Regions from separate parts of the Pseudoalteromonas sp. M58 genome, predicted to be linked through region 2. Evidence: riboswitches for the same ligand, from Rfam matches in the RefSeq annotation. Region 2 holds a riboswitch; the other holds the start of a gene.
What was found. A riboswitch is a leader RNA that binds a small molecule or an ion and turns the genes downstream of it on or off. The one in region 2 is predicted to bind lysine.
Positions count from the first base shown of each region.

Region 1: another riboswitch for lysine. It lies ahead of lysC (lysine-sensitive aspartokinase 3); the one in region 2 lies ahead of dapA (4-hydroxy-tetrahydrodipicolinate synthase).

Region 1 is NZ_CP152390.1:1,902,797-1,908,364, reverse strand. Features, by position in the region: gene AAGD16_RS08790 (ATPase) at 1-370, opposite strand, end outside; gene AAGD16_RS08785 (hypothetical protein) at 367-915, opposite strand; gene AAGD16_RS08780 (hypothetical protein) at 921-2,192, opposite strand; gene nhaD (sodium:proton antiporter NhaD) at 2,389-3,636, shown strand; lysine riboswitch at 3,735-3,907, shown strand; gene lysC (lysine-sensitive aspartokinase 3) at 3,983-5,374, shown strand; gene AAGD16_RS08765 (4'-phosphopantetheinyl transferase superfamily protein) at 5,351-5,568, opposite strand, start outside.
Region 2 is NZ_CP152390.1:204,015-209,582, reverse strand. Features, by position in the region: gene AAGD16_RS01020 (OmpA family protein) at 1-724, opposite strand, end outside; gene AAGD16_RS01015 (YdiU family protein) at 1,045-2,454, opposite strand; gene AAGD16_RS01010 (DNA-3-methyladenine glycosylase I) at 2,463-3,161, opposite strand; lysine riboswitch at 3,349-3,528, shown strand; gene dapA (4-hydroxy-tetrahydrodipicolinate synthase) at 3,656-4,540, shown strand; gene AAGD16_RS01000 (2,3,4,5-tetrahydropyridine-2,6-dicarboxylate N-succinyltransferase) at 4,556-5,296, shown strand; gene AAGD16_RS00995 (PLP-dependent decarboxylase) at 5,296-5,568, shown strand, end outside.

The DNA.
Region 1 (5,568 bases), 1.6 Mb from region 2:
TATTGCCTTGGGTGAACTGGGCTAAATCAAGTTTGCCTTGATAGCAAAAGTATTGGTGTGCATAACCGGCAATTTTACCTAAGCCTGCTACGCCAATGACAACTGAGCCATGGGGTAAATCGGCTTGCAATAAAATGTACGATTGATCTGATGAAAAATAAAACTTACGGGTTTCATCTAAATCGTGGCCATCCCACTCGGTAAGGCGTAAATCGTTAATTAGCGGAAATTGCAGTGCATTAATAACTGAGCTTTTACCTGTGTTGTTAGGCGCACAAATCGAGCTACTTTTATCAAGTGGGATCACACACTTTGCATAGCCTGCAGTATTAAGTAGGGCGAGTTTACTCAGTCCGTATAAGTTTTTCATTCCTCGTCCTCTCCTAAAAAGGTTTCTTCATTTACTTCCATTAAGGCATCAATATAGCGATGAATTGGCGCCTGTAGCATAAAGCCGCCTTCCACTTCGCGGGCAAGGCCTAAACGTACCATGCGTAAATACACATCTTTGCGTAAATCAGAACCCGAGAATATTTCAAGCTGATCAAATAAATGTTTATTAAGTTGTACCAAGGTTTGCATTAGCTCTAAATCGTTTGGCTCATCAAATAATGCACGCATTGGGTCTTTACCTGTGTTGGCAAAGTGTTCGATTAAAATATAAATAGTGAGCGCTATCGCGCGCGATATTTTGCCCATATTGGGGGTGCTTTCATCGCTAGCAAAATAATAAAAGCCACGACTGTCGTGCTTTAAATCATGGCCTAATGCTGTGAATAAGGCGCTGTAGGCTTCAATTTGTTGGTCAAGCTCTTGCCACATTAGGGTGTCTTGTTCGCAAATGTGGTAACCCGCGACTAATTTTTTATTAATGGCTTGTAAGTGAGAAAGCTCATTTAAGTTTATCTGTGTCATGGTCATTACTCGTGCTCGGCTTTATCAGCCTGAGGCTCTGAATTAAAGGGGTACAAAGAAAAGTGCTGGCCTGCAATGTTAACGCGGGCTTTTTTATCGCTTTGGCTAATGTGTAGGGTGGTATCGCTCACTAGCTTTTGATATAAAAACAGCATTTCATCGGCTTCAAGCTCTGGGTAGCTTTCGTCTAAAAATTGCAGCAGAGGCTGTGGTTTTTTACGCTGCTTTTTGAAGCGTTTTGCAAACTGCGCTTTTACATCGTGATAGTCAGGAATGTTTGGCGTGACAAACGCAGGCACATCGTTTTGCTCTGGTAGCTGATATTCATGATGCTCAAATTCAGCCAGGCTTGCCATGTAGGCTACTATATGGCGCTGTTGACCCAATGAATACTTTTGCGCATCGCTTACAAAATGTGGCTGCACGGCGCTGAGCATATTATCTACCCCATTTTTACGTATTAGCCCTAATACTTTTGCTACTTGGCGGGTAACAAGGTTATTACGGCGCAACTCTTCACGCAGTGGCATAAGCATATCGGCACTTTTACGTAAGCTTATCCGGCCAACTAAGTGCATTTCTAGAATTCGGGTACGCAATTGCTCAAGCATGCGTTTATCGTTGTACGCTTTGCCTGAACGTTCAATATGTTCTATTTGGGTGCTAATTTGTTGCTCAATTAAAGTAAAACAGGCATGAAAGTCGCCTCTAATATCCACCATTTCCAGCATGGGTTCTATATACTCATCAAACGCTTCTATCACGGCTTTATAGCGTTTTTGTAGCGACTGCACTGCATTATTAGATTTGGCTTGCTCAACAATATTTAAAATGGCGTTTTCGTTGTGTAAAAACAGTTTGATTATTTTACGCACCCGATCATCCATAATACGGCTAAAGCGGCGTAAATCATCAAAATCTTCCATTTCACCGGCATTAGATAGCCGATTACCTAAACGGGCCAAATCATCAACCAAGACACTAATTTCTTGTGCTAAGCCTAAATGTTCTTCTTGCAGTAAAAAGGTGGCAAAATCGGCAATGGCGCGGTTAATTTCCAGTTGTGACGATTTAGCCAGCGGAATAATAATTTCTTGATTTAATAACCGGTTGGTTTCTTTATAAATACGCTCATTATTCCACGTGGGTTGCTTTTGCTTAATGGCATTATGAAGATCTTTAATACTAAAGTCGGCCATTTTAAAGCGCTTAAATAATAGCTCTAATACACCCCAGTGTTCATTTAGGGTATTAAGTAGCTTTTTAGCTGGGATCATAAGGCGTTGCAACTTCCTAGTATTCGTTATTTTATATTTCTCGAACTTATATGGTATTCGTTTTTGCGACGATTTAATAATAGTTTTTACACCCGCTTAGTGATAGTATCCGCGCCGAATATAGGCACATAGAGTTTGTGGGTATATTTTTTACATGGTTTCAATTTTTACTTAACCCCGAAGGTTGTTTAATATCATGGTTTCCTCGATTATCCTGACGCTGATAGCGATTGCATTCTTGCTTATCGTTATTGAGGATGTGATCCACGTTAACAAAGCCAAAACGACGTTATTTTTTGGTACACTTTGCTGGATTATCTCCTTTATTTTTCCTCTTAATGGGCAAAGCCCCGAAACGATTCAAACCCTCCTAGACCACAATATTTTAGAAATTGCTTCTTTATGGCTGTTTTTAATGGCCGCAATGACCTTTGTCGCCTATTTAAACTCTAAAGGACTTATCGAAAATGTTGTGAATCGGATTATGCCAACCAGCATTAGTGAGCGTAAGCTGATGTTTTTGGTGGGGTGTTTTGCGTTTTTATTTTCATCTATTTCCGACAACGTTACTGCCACGCTAATATCATTGGCAGTGATTATGTCATTAAAGCTTGAAGCCAAAAAACTAGTTAAGTACGCCACGCTTATTGTATTTGCTGTAAACTCCGGTGGTGTATCACTTATCACGGGTGATGTAACCACACTTATGATTTTCCTTGATGGTAAAGTAACAATTAGCAATTTATTACTGTTAATTGTGCCTGCGTTATTAAGTGTATTATTACTGGCTACTTTGTTATCAATTGGCATGAATAAGCAACTCGAGTTTAAAAAAACTAAATTTAAACGTATTGAAAAAACCGACATAACCATTGCGGTTATTTTCTTCACTACGGTTATTGCTACGCTTACATTGAGTGTTTTATACAGTGTACCGCCTCTGCTTACTTTTTTATTGGGTTTATCTATTATGTTTTTAGTCGCGCAATTTTTAATGCGCAAAAAAGACATCAACAAAGATATGATCGATTTTATACGCGACATAGAGTACGACACCTTATTGTTTTTCGTGGGTGTGTTACTGCTTGTTGGTGCCTTAAAAGAAGTTGGGGTACTGAGCCAATTTACTAATTTGTATACGGTAATGGCGCCAGAGTACGCAAACTACTTAATGGGTATTTTATCCGCAGGTGTTGATAACGTGCCACTAACGGCAGCGTTATTAAAAGCCGACATTGTAATGAGTCAACAGCATTGGTTGTCGTTTACGTATGCAACCGGTGTAGGTGGCTCTATGCTAATCATTGGCTCGGCGGCCGGTATTATAGCCATGAGTAAGGTAAAAGAGCTGACGTTTGCAAGTTACCTTCGCTTATCGCTGTATTTATTACTGTGTTACACCTTTGGTTATGCGGGCTCTTACTTAATGGGTAGTTTTATTTGATTTTATAGTAAAACGACTTGACAGCTAGACGTCTAAACGATAACTTTCAAAGCCGCACTCTTAGTGCGGTTTTGTTTTATTAGCCACAGGTTAATAATACATTCAGAAGAGGTGCGATACTTAGGTACTTAATGTGAGGCAACGACAGCCTGCGACCATTAAGGAGGGAAGTACTCGCCGAGGAAAATAATGGGTCGTTACCATTGTTTTTCGGTTTATGGGGCTGAATCCTCAAAACTGTCACCAATTTAGGTGGAGAGCTTCTGGCAGTAGATTTTTCTTATCTTTATTTCCTGCCAAGTTCTTCTTGTTTTATTGCGGTTTGGATGCCGCGAAAGGAGACGAAATGACTACCCAATCAGTGCCACAAAGTTCACAGTGCACAAAATCAGATTACATTGTTGCCAAATTTGGTGGCACCAGCGTTGCTAACTTTGAGGCGATGAGCCGTTGTAGCGAAATTATCGTAAACGATAAAAATGTACGTATTGTTGCAGTAAGCGCCAGTGCCGGAGTGACCAATCATTTAGTGGAGCTTTGTAAAGCGGGTATTGAAGCCGCTAAACGCCAACAGCATATTGATGGTGTCCTTGCGATTCAGCAGGCTATTTTAAATGACCTGTCGTTAGATGAGGATTTAGCCATTGGGTTTAATCAAACGCTAGATGCATTTCAAACGTTGGCGGCACAAACACTCAATACTGAGCAGCAGTTCGATGAGCTACTTAGCTTTGGCGAGCGTTTATCGTCTTACTTATTTACTCAAGTACTAAGGTTAAAGGGTTTAAAAGCCACTCGTTTTGATGTGCGCCAGGTGCTTAAAACCGATAGCCAATTTGGTAAAGCAACACCAAATGTGGCCGCCACAGCGCAAGCCGCTAAAACACATTTAATTCCGCTGCTTGATGATAGCGTTATTGTGACCCAAGGGTTTATTGGTAGCGATGCAAACAATTTAACGACCACGCTCGGTCGAGGCGGCTCAGATTATAGTGCTGCACTGCTTGCTGAGGCTATTAACGCTAAAAGTGTGCATATTTGGACTGACGTAGTGGGTATTTTTAGCACCGATCCTCGTTTGTGTGTAAAAGCCACTCCTATTGCGCGTTTAAGTTTTGATGAAGCAGCAGAAATGGCGACCTTTGGCGCTAAAGTATTGCACCCGGCAACTATTTTACCTGCCAGTCGCAGCCATATTAATGTGTTTGTTGGCTCAAGCACAGAGCCAGAACTTGGCGGTACGTGGATTGAACGTGAAAAATCGCAGCTACCTGGTATTCGTGCGGTAACACAACGTAAAAATCAAATATTATTAACCCTTAAAAGCCCAGAAATGCTGTTAGCCAGTGGCTTTTTAGCGCGTATATTTACTATTTTAAGTGAGTGTAATATTTCGGTAGATTTGGTTACCACCTCTGAAATTAGTGTAGCAATTACCCTTGATAATGCGCCTAATGCATCACGCCCAGAGCTAGATCAAGAGTGCTTAGATAAACTCGCTGAATTTTGCCATGTATCGGTTGAAAACAATTTAACGCTGGTAGCGTTAATTGGCTCTGAAATTGTTTTGCGCCAACATGAAATGAATTTAATGAAAGTATTAAGTGACTTTAATATTAGACTCATTTGCCATGGTGCGAGTAAACACAACCTGTGCTTTTTAGTTGAGCAAAGCGAGTCTGATGCAGTGGTTCAAGCGATTCATAGTCGATTACTAGAAAGTGATTGCGCTGCGTAAATCGTTAATAGTCATTATTGAGCACCGCCAGTCGGTGCTTTTTTTTGCCACAACGCTAATATCAAACATGTCGTTATGTGCTCCAACCACGGTATTGCTGCAGGCTGTAAGCTGGGCGTTATTAAGTTCGTTAAACACATTAGGGCTTAATAGCTGAGCAATAGGGCGGGTGGTGGCTTTAGCCAGCGCTTCTT
Region 2 (5,568 bases):
CTAACAAGCTTACTGTTACTTCAGTATCTTCATAAAGTGTACAACCATCGCTACCAACAGCATCTGTCATAGGTGTATTGGCACATTTATCATCTACATCAGGAATGCTGTCTTTATCTGTATCAGCAAGTGCTACCGGCACAGGAACAATTTCTGGCTCTGGCTGTGGTGCAGGCTCAACCGGTGCTACTGGCGCCGATTTTTGACCAAAGAAGTAGTTTATACCTAATTTAGCGCCAACATCTGTGTAGCCTTTGTCTAAACCTTGGTAAACACTAGTTTCAGCATTAACAAAAAAGTTGTCTGTAACAAAGTGTCGGTAACCTACACCTGCGTTTACAAACGTGTTGTCATCAACAACATCAATATCTTTCAGACCAAATAAACCGTAGAAAGGACCGCCACCAAAGTGGTAAAGTGCATCGATACCGTAACGTTCGCCGTCAATATCGTTGCGGTTGTTCAATACTTTGTCGTGAGCATTAAAGTCTAGGTCTGCGTACTCTAAACGCGCACTCCAGTAATCATTAAAGCGGTAGCCTAATTCAGCACCCCAGCCTGTTGACTCATTAACGTCAAGGCCAGCTTGCTCACGCATGTTTTTCCACGAAGCATCGTAATAATCGCCGAATGCACCGATGTAAAAGCCTTCTTGCTCGGCTGCGAAAGTAGATGCGCTAGTTGCAGCTAACGCAATAGCCATTGTAAGTGATTTTAATTTCATTGTTTTCTTCCCATTTTAACAACTAAAAATGTAGCTAAGCATTGCTAGCTCTTCTAACTTACCTATACAGTAACTGAGTCTTTGTTAATCAATACTTAACGCAAATATATTTTTTCAATATCTAGGATAATAAAACTAGCTCATAAAAAATGTCGATGAACACAGGCTAGCTCAAAAAGCAAACAATCGCTTTAAACCCCACACGATCACTGGCTTTTGTGGAGTTATGGTATCACCCGTTCATAGTTTGCTCTATGAATGAACGTCGCTGGGGTAAAAAATGACCTTTTATATTCATTTTAAAATGCAAAAAACCATACTTAAGTACCACAAAAAGTACGATAATTCTTATCATCTTCGGGCGGCGTTTGAAACTCTGTGGCCTGCACATGGTTTGTGTAAGGGCTCGCCATCACTTGGCTAAAACGACTGAGTAGCTCACTATCCCCATGCGTAGTGTACTGAGTAATAATATCTTCAATAATATGGTTACGTGGGATCACGCTCGGATTGGCTTGTCGCATCACTTGATAGCTGTGCTCATTAGTTCGTGTTTGCCATTGCTGTGCCCAAGAGGTAAGTGCTGATGGTATTTCAGCTTGCCCATTTAACGACTCAGTGAGTGCATTAAAAGTATTGGTATAATCAAGCTGGTGTTGTTTTAATAACCCTAGTAACTCCCCCACCAACTCATTATCTTTATCATCCGCGACTGTTAACCCTAACTTTTGCGCCCACATCGCGCTAAATTGTTGGTTAAATTGCGTTGAAAAGCCCTCAATTAAAGGCGTCATCATTGCCACCGCTTGCTCGTCATCGTCACTGATCAGCGCTATTAGACTCTCTGCTAAGCGGGCACAGTTCCAACTTGCCATGTTTGGCTGATTACCAAACGCATAACGCCCTTGTTTATCAATAGAGCTAAACACGGTATCAAAATCAAACTGGTTCATCATGGCACATGGGCCGTAATCTATGGTTTCACCACTAATTAAGGTGTTATCGGTGTTCATAACACCATGAATAAACCCCACCCTCATCCAACTTACGACTAATTTGACTTGGTTGGCGATCACTGCAGCTAAAAAATCTAAATAACGCTGAGCGCCAGTGCTGTTAATCTCGGGATAGTGTCTTTGAATGGCTAAGTCGGCTAAGTTTTTTAGGCTAGTAACGTCACCTTGAGTGGCTAAATATTGAAACGAGCCCACCCGAATATGACTGCTGGCGAGTCGGGTTACAATAGCACCTGGTTGAGGTGGGTTGCGATAGACGGTTTCGCCACTGCCAACCACGGCTAAACAACGCGTTGTTGGAATGCCAAGCGCGTGCATAGCTTCGCTCATTACGTACTCACGAATAGCTGGACCTAATGCACAGCGGCCATCGCCTCCGCGCGAAAATGGCGTAGCACCAGCGCCTTTTAATTGCAGATCCCAAAGCTGATTTTTATCATCGCTAATCGCACCGAGCAAATGCGCCCTACCATCCCCTAGTCGCGGTGAAAAGTGACCAAACTGATGACCAGAATATCCCAGTGCCACCGGAGAAATCGCTTGGGGTTCATTACCGCTAAATATATTTGCTCGGGAATCTGCATCCACTTGTATATTAAATTGCTTAGCTAGGGGCTCATTCCATAACAATAACTGTGGCGCTGTCACCTTGGCTGGATGATCGCTAATTGCAAACCCCTCACCAATGTCGGTATACCTTGGCACTAATTTCATAATTAATCCTATTGTTTTTGGCTGATACCTACGCGATTGTCGCCTACACCATAAGCGACAATTAAGCTTAGCTCTTGCATGCTTAAGCCGCTTTGCTGCTGCAGTTCATTAAAGAATGCCTGCGCCGCACTTAGTGACTTTTTAGTTTGTAATCCGCCATCTATAATTTTATGGGCACGCAAATAGCTTTCTACGTCTCTTGAAAGTAAAAAAGTATCTTTTCCTAAGGCGCGCAGCGCATAAGGGCCGGTATTACCACCAAGCCTTGCACCATGCTTTTTTAAATACGCCCACAAGCCAATAATATCTTCACTTGGCCAGTTAGCAATAAACTCACTAAAGCTGCCGTATTGCTCTGCAACTTCGTGGATCATATACGCATTTTCAGTAATAGTTTTTACTTTTTTATAGTTGCGTACAATCCGCTCATCACTGGCTTTTTGCTCAAGCATATCCGGTGGCATCATCAATAGTTTTTCAACATTGAAATCCCAGAAAACCTCTCTAAATCCGGCCCACTTACTGTTGATCACCGACCAATAAAAACCACTTTGAAAAACTTTCCGAGTAAATTCTTCTAGCCAATCATCATCACTTAATGTGACGAGTTGCTTTGTTGATAAAGGTTTTGCGAGTAACAACTTAAGCATTTTTTCAGAGCCCTTTCGCTCTACCGCTCGCTTATAAATATCACTAAATTTTTCCATCTGCTTAATACCTTACTTCGACAATAGTACTAGTGTACGAGAAAAGCAGCTAATACGTAATAACTGTCAATCAGGATGAATCTATCTATATTTAGTCACTTGACACCTAGACGGCTAAAGTGGTTTAATCGCCACACTTACCCTATTACATTGTATTTGCTGATTGATTTTTCAATAGCAAGTGCAAAGGGCTGGAAGAGGTGCGTTATTCAGGTAGCGTATGTTAGGAGCGCAAACTCCATTGAGCATACGTGAGGGGAATTAACGCCGAGAGGTAACACTTTTTTGTGAAAGGTTGCTTCGGGCGACTAGGCTGAATCCTAGCGACTGTCACCAATAACATATTTGGTGGAGAGCTTCTGGTCTTAGTATAATAAGGCCGTGCGCCCTATTATTTAAGCCCATTCGCTCTTCGAATTATAAACACATTCAAAGAGTCAGGCATCCTAAATACCCGCCAAAAACTCGACGAATGCCCTATAAGTTCGTGAGAGATGATCAACAACTTCAATATTAACAATTTCCATTTATGGACTGCGCTGATCACCCCATTTGATCAAAATGGCCTAGTTGATTACGCAACCTTAGACACCTTGGTGGCCGAACAAGAAGCCGCTAACAATGGCATTTTACTGCTAGGTAGCACCGGCGAAGGGTTAGCCCTGACCCTCAAAGAACAGCAAGCCATCGTAGAGCATGTCTGCCAATTACAGCCGAGCGTCCCCCTTATGGTTGCGGTAGGCGGTAGTAACTTAAAGCAACAGCTTGAATGGGTTAATTACTGCAACCAGCTGCCTATCCATGGTTTTTTACTCGGCTCGCCTTTGTATGCCAAACCCGGTGCAGTGGGGCAAACGCATTGGTTTGAAAGCTTACTCAATGCCAGTTCTCATCCTTGTATGCTTTATAACGTACCAGGACGTAGTGCGGTTAGCATTCCCATTGCAACCATTGAAAACCTCAAACAACATAAAAATTTATGGGCACTGAAAGAAGCCAGTGGCTCTATCTCTCAATTTGAAGCCTATCGACAAGCAGCGCCTGAACTAGCCATTTTTAGTGGTGACGATGCCCTCATGCCTTATTTTGCCCAAGCAGGTGCAAAAGGTTTAGTGTCGGTTGCAGCCAATGCATGGCCAGTGCAAACCCATGAGTTTGTAAAGCGCAGTTTAAGCGGCCAACACCCTAATCTTTTTGTCCAGTGGTCTAGTGCTATCAATAGCTTATTTTCAGTAGCCAACCCTATCCCAGTCAAAGTGTTAATGCATTTACAAGGGCGTATTGGCAGTCCGTATTTACGCCCACCTTTAACACACCTTGAGCTGACACACACAGATGACATTTCATCGGCAAACAACACCATTTTATCTTGGCATTAAATACAGGTTTTTATAATGAACTGGTTAGAACTATTAAATAATTTAGAAACGGGCGCGGTTCGCGCAGCAACACAAGACGAAAACGGCCAATGGCACGCTAACGTAGAAGTAAAGCAAGGCATTTTAGAAGCCTTTAAAAACGGTCAAAACACCGAGTTTGCTGGCGGTTTTGTTGATAAACATAACTTAGCGCCGCAAAGCTTTGAAGCCACAGCAGGCGTTCGCATGGTACCCGGTGGTTCAAGTGTGCGCCGTGGTGCACATGTTGCCAAAGGCACTATTATTATGCCACCTGCGTACGTAAATATTGGTGCATTTATTGACGAGGGCACTATGGTAGATAGCCACGCGCTCGTAGGGTCGTGTGCTCAAGTAGGTAAAAATGTGCATTTAAGCGCAGCGGTACAATTAGGCGGAGTACTTGAGCCCATTGGTGCCAACCCTGTGGTCATAGAAGACGATGCATTCATTGGTGCAGGCTGTGTGATTGTTGAAGGCGTGGTAGTTAAAAAAGGCGCGGTACTTGCCCCAGGTGTTCGCTTATCTGCAACCATCCCTGTTTATGACTGCGTAAATGAGCGCCAGCTTGATAAAGGCGAAGCAATCCCTGAATACGCGATTGTGATCCCTGGATCTCGCCCTGCGTCAAACGATTGGGCGCGCGAGCAAGGCTTAAGCATGTCGTGTGCGTTAATTGTTAAATACCGTGACGAGCAAAGTGATGCGTCATTATTGCTTGAAGAGGTTTTACGTTAATGACCTTTTTGAGCACGCCCGTTAAAACCGCTATTGATAAGCTAGCAACTGAGCTTGATACGCCCTTTTTTGTTTATGATCTTGATTCACTAAACACACATTTAACGCGTTTAGTGGCACAAACCGAGGTAAAACTCTGGTATGCAGTTAAAGCGAACCCGTTATCTAGCGTGATCCAACGCTTAAATAACGCTGGTTTTAACTTTGATGTCGCCAGTAAAGGCGAGCTTGAGCAAGTCCTTGCTCAAGGAATTAACAGTGAACGCGTGCTC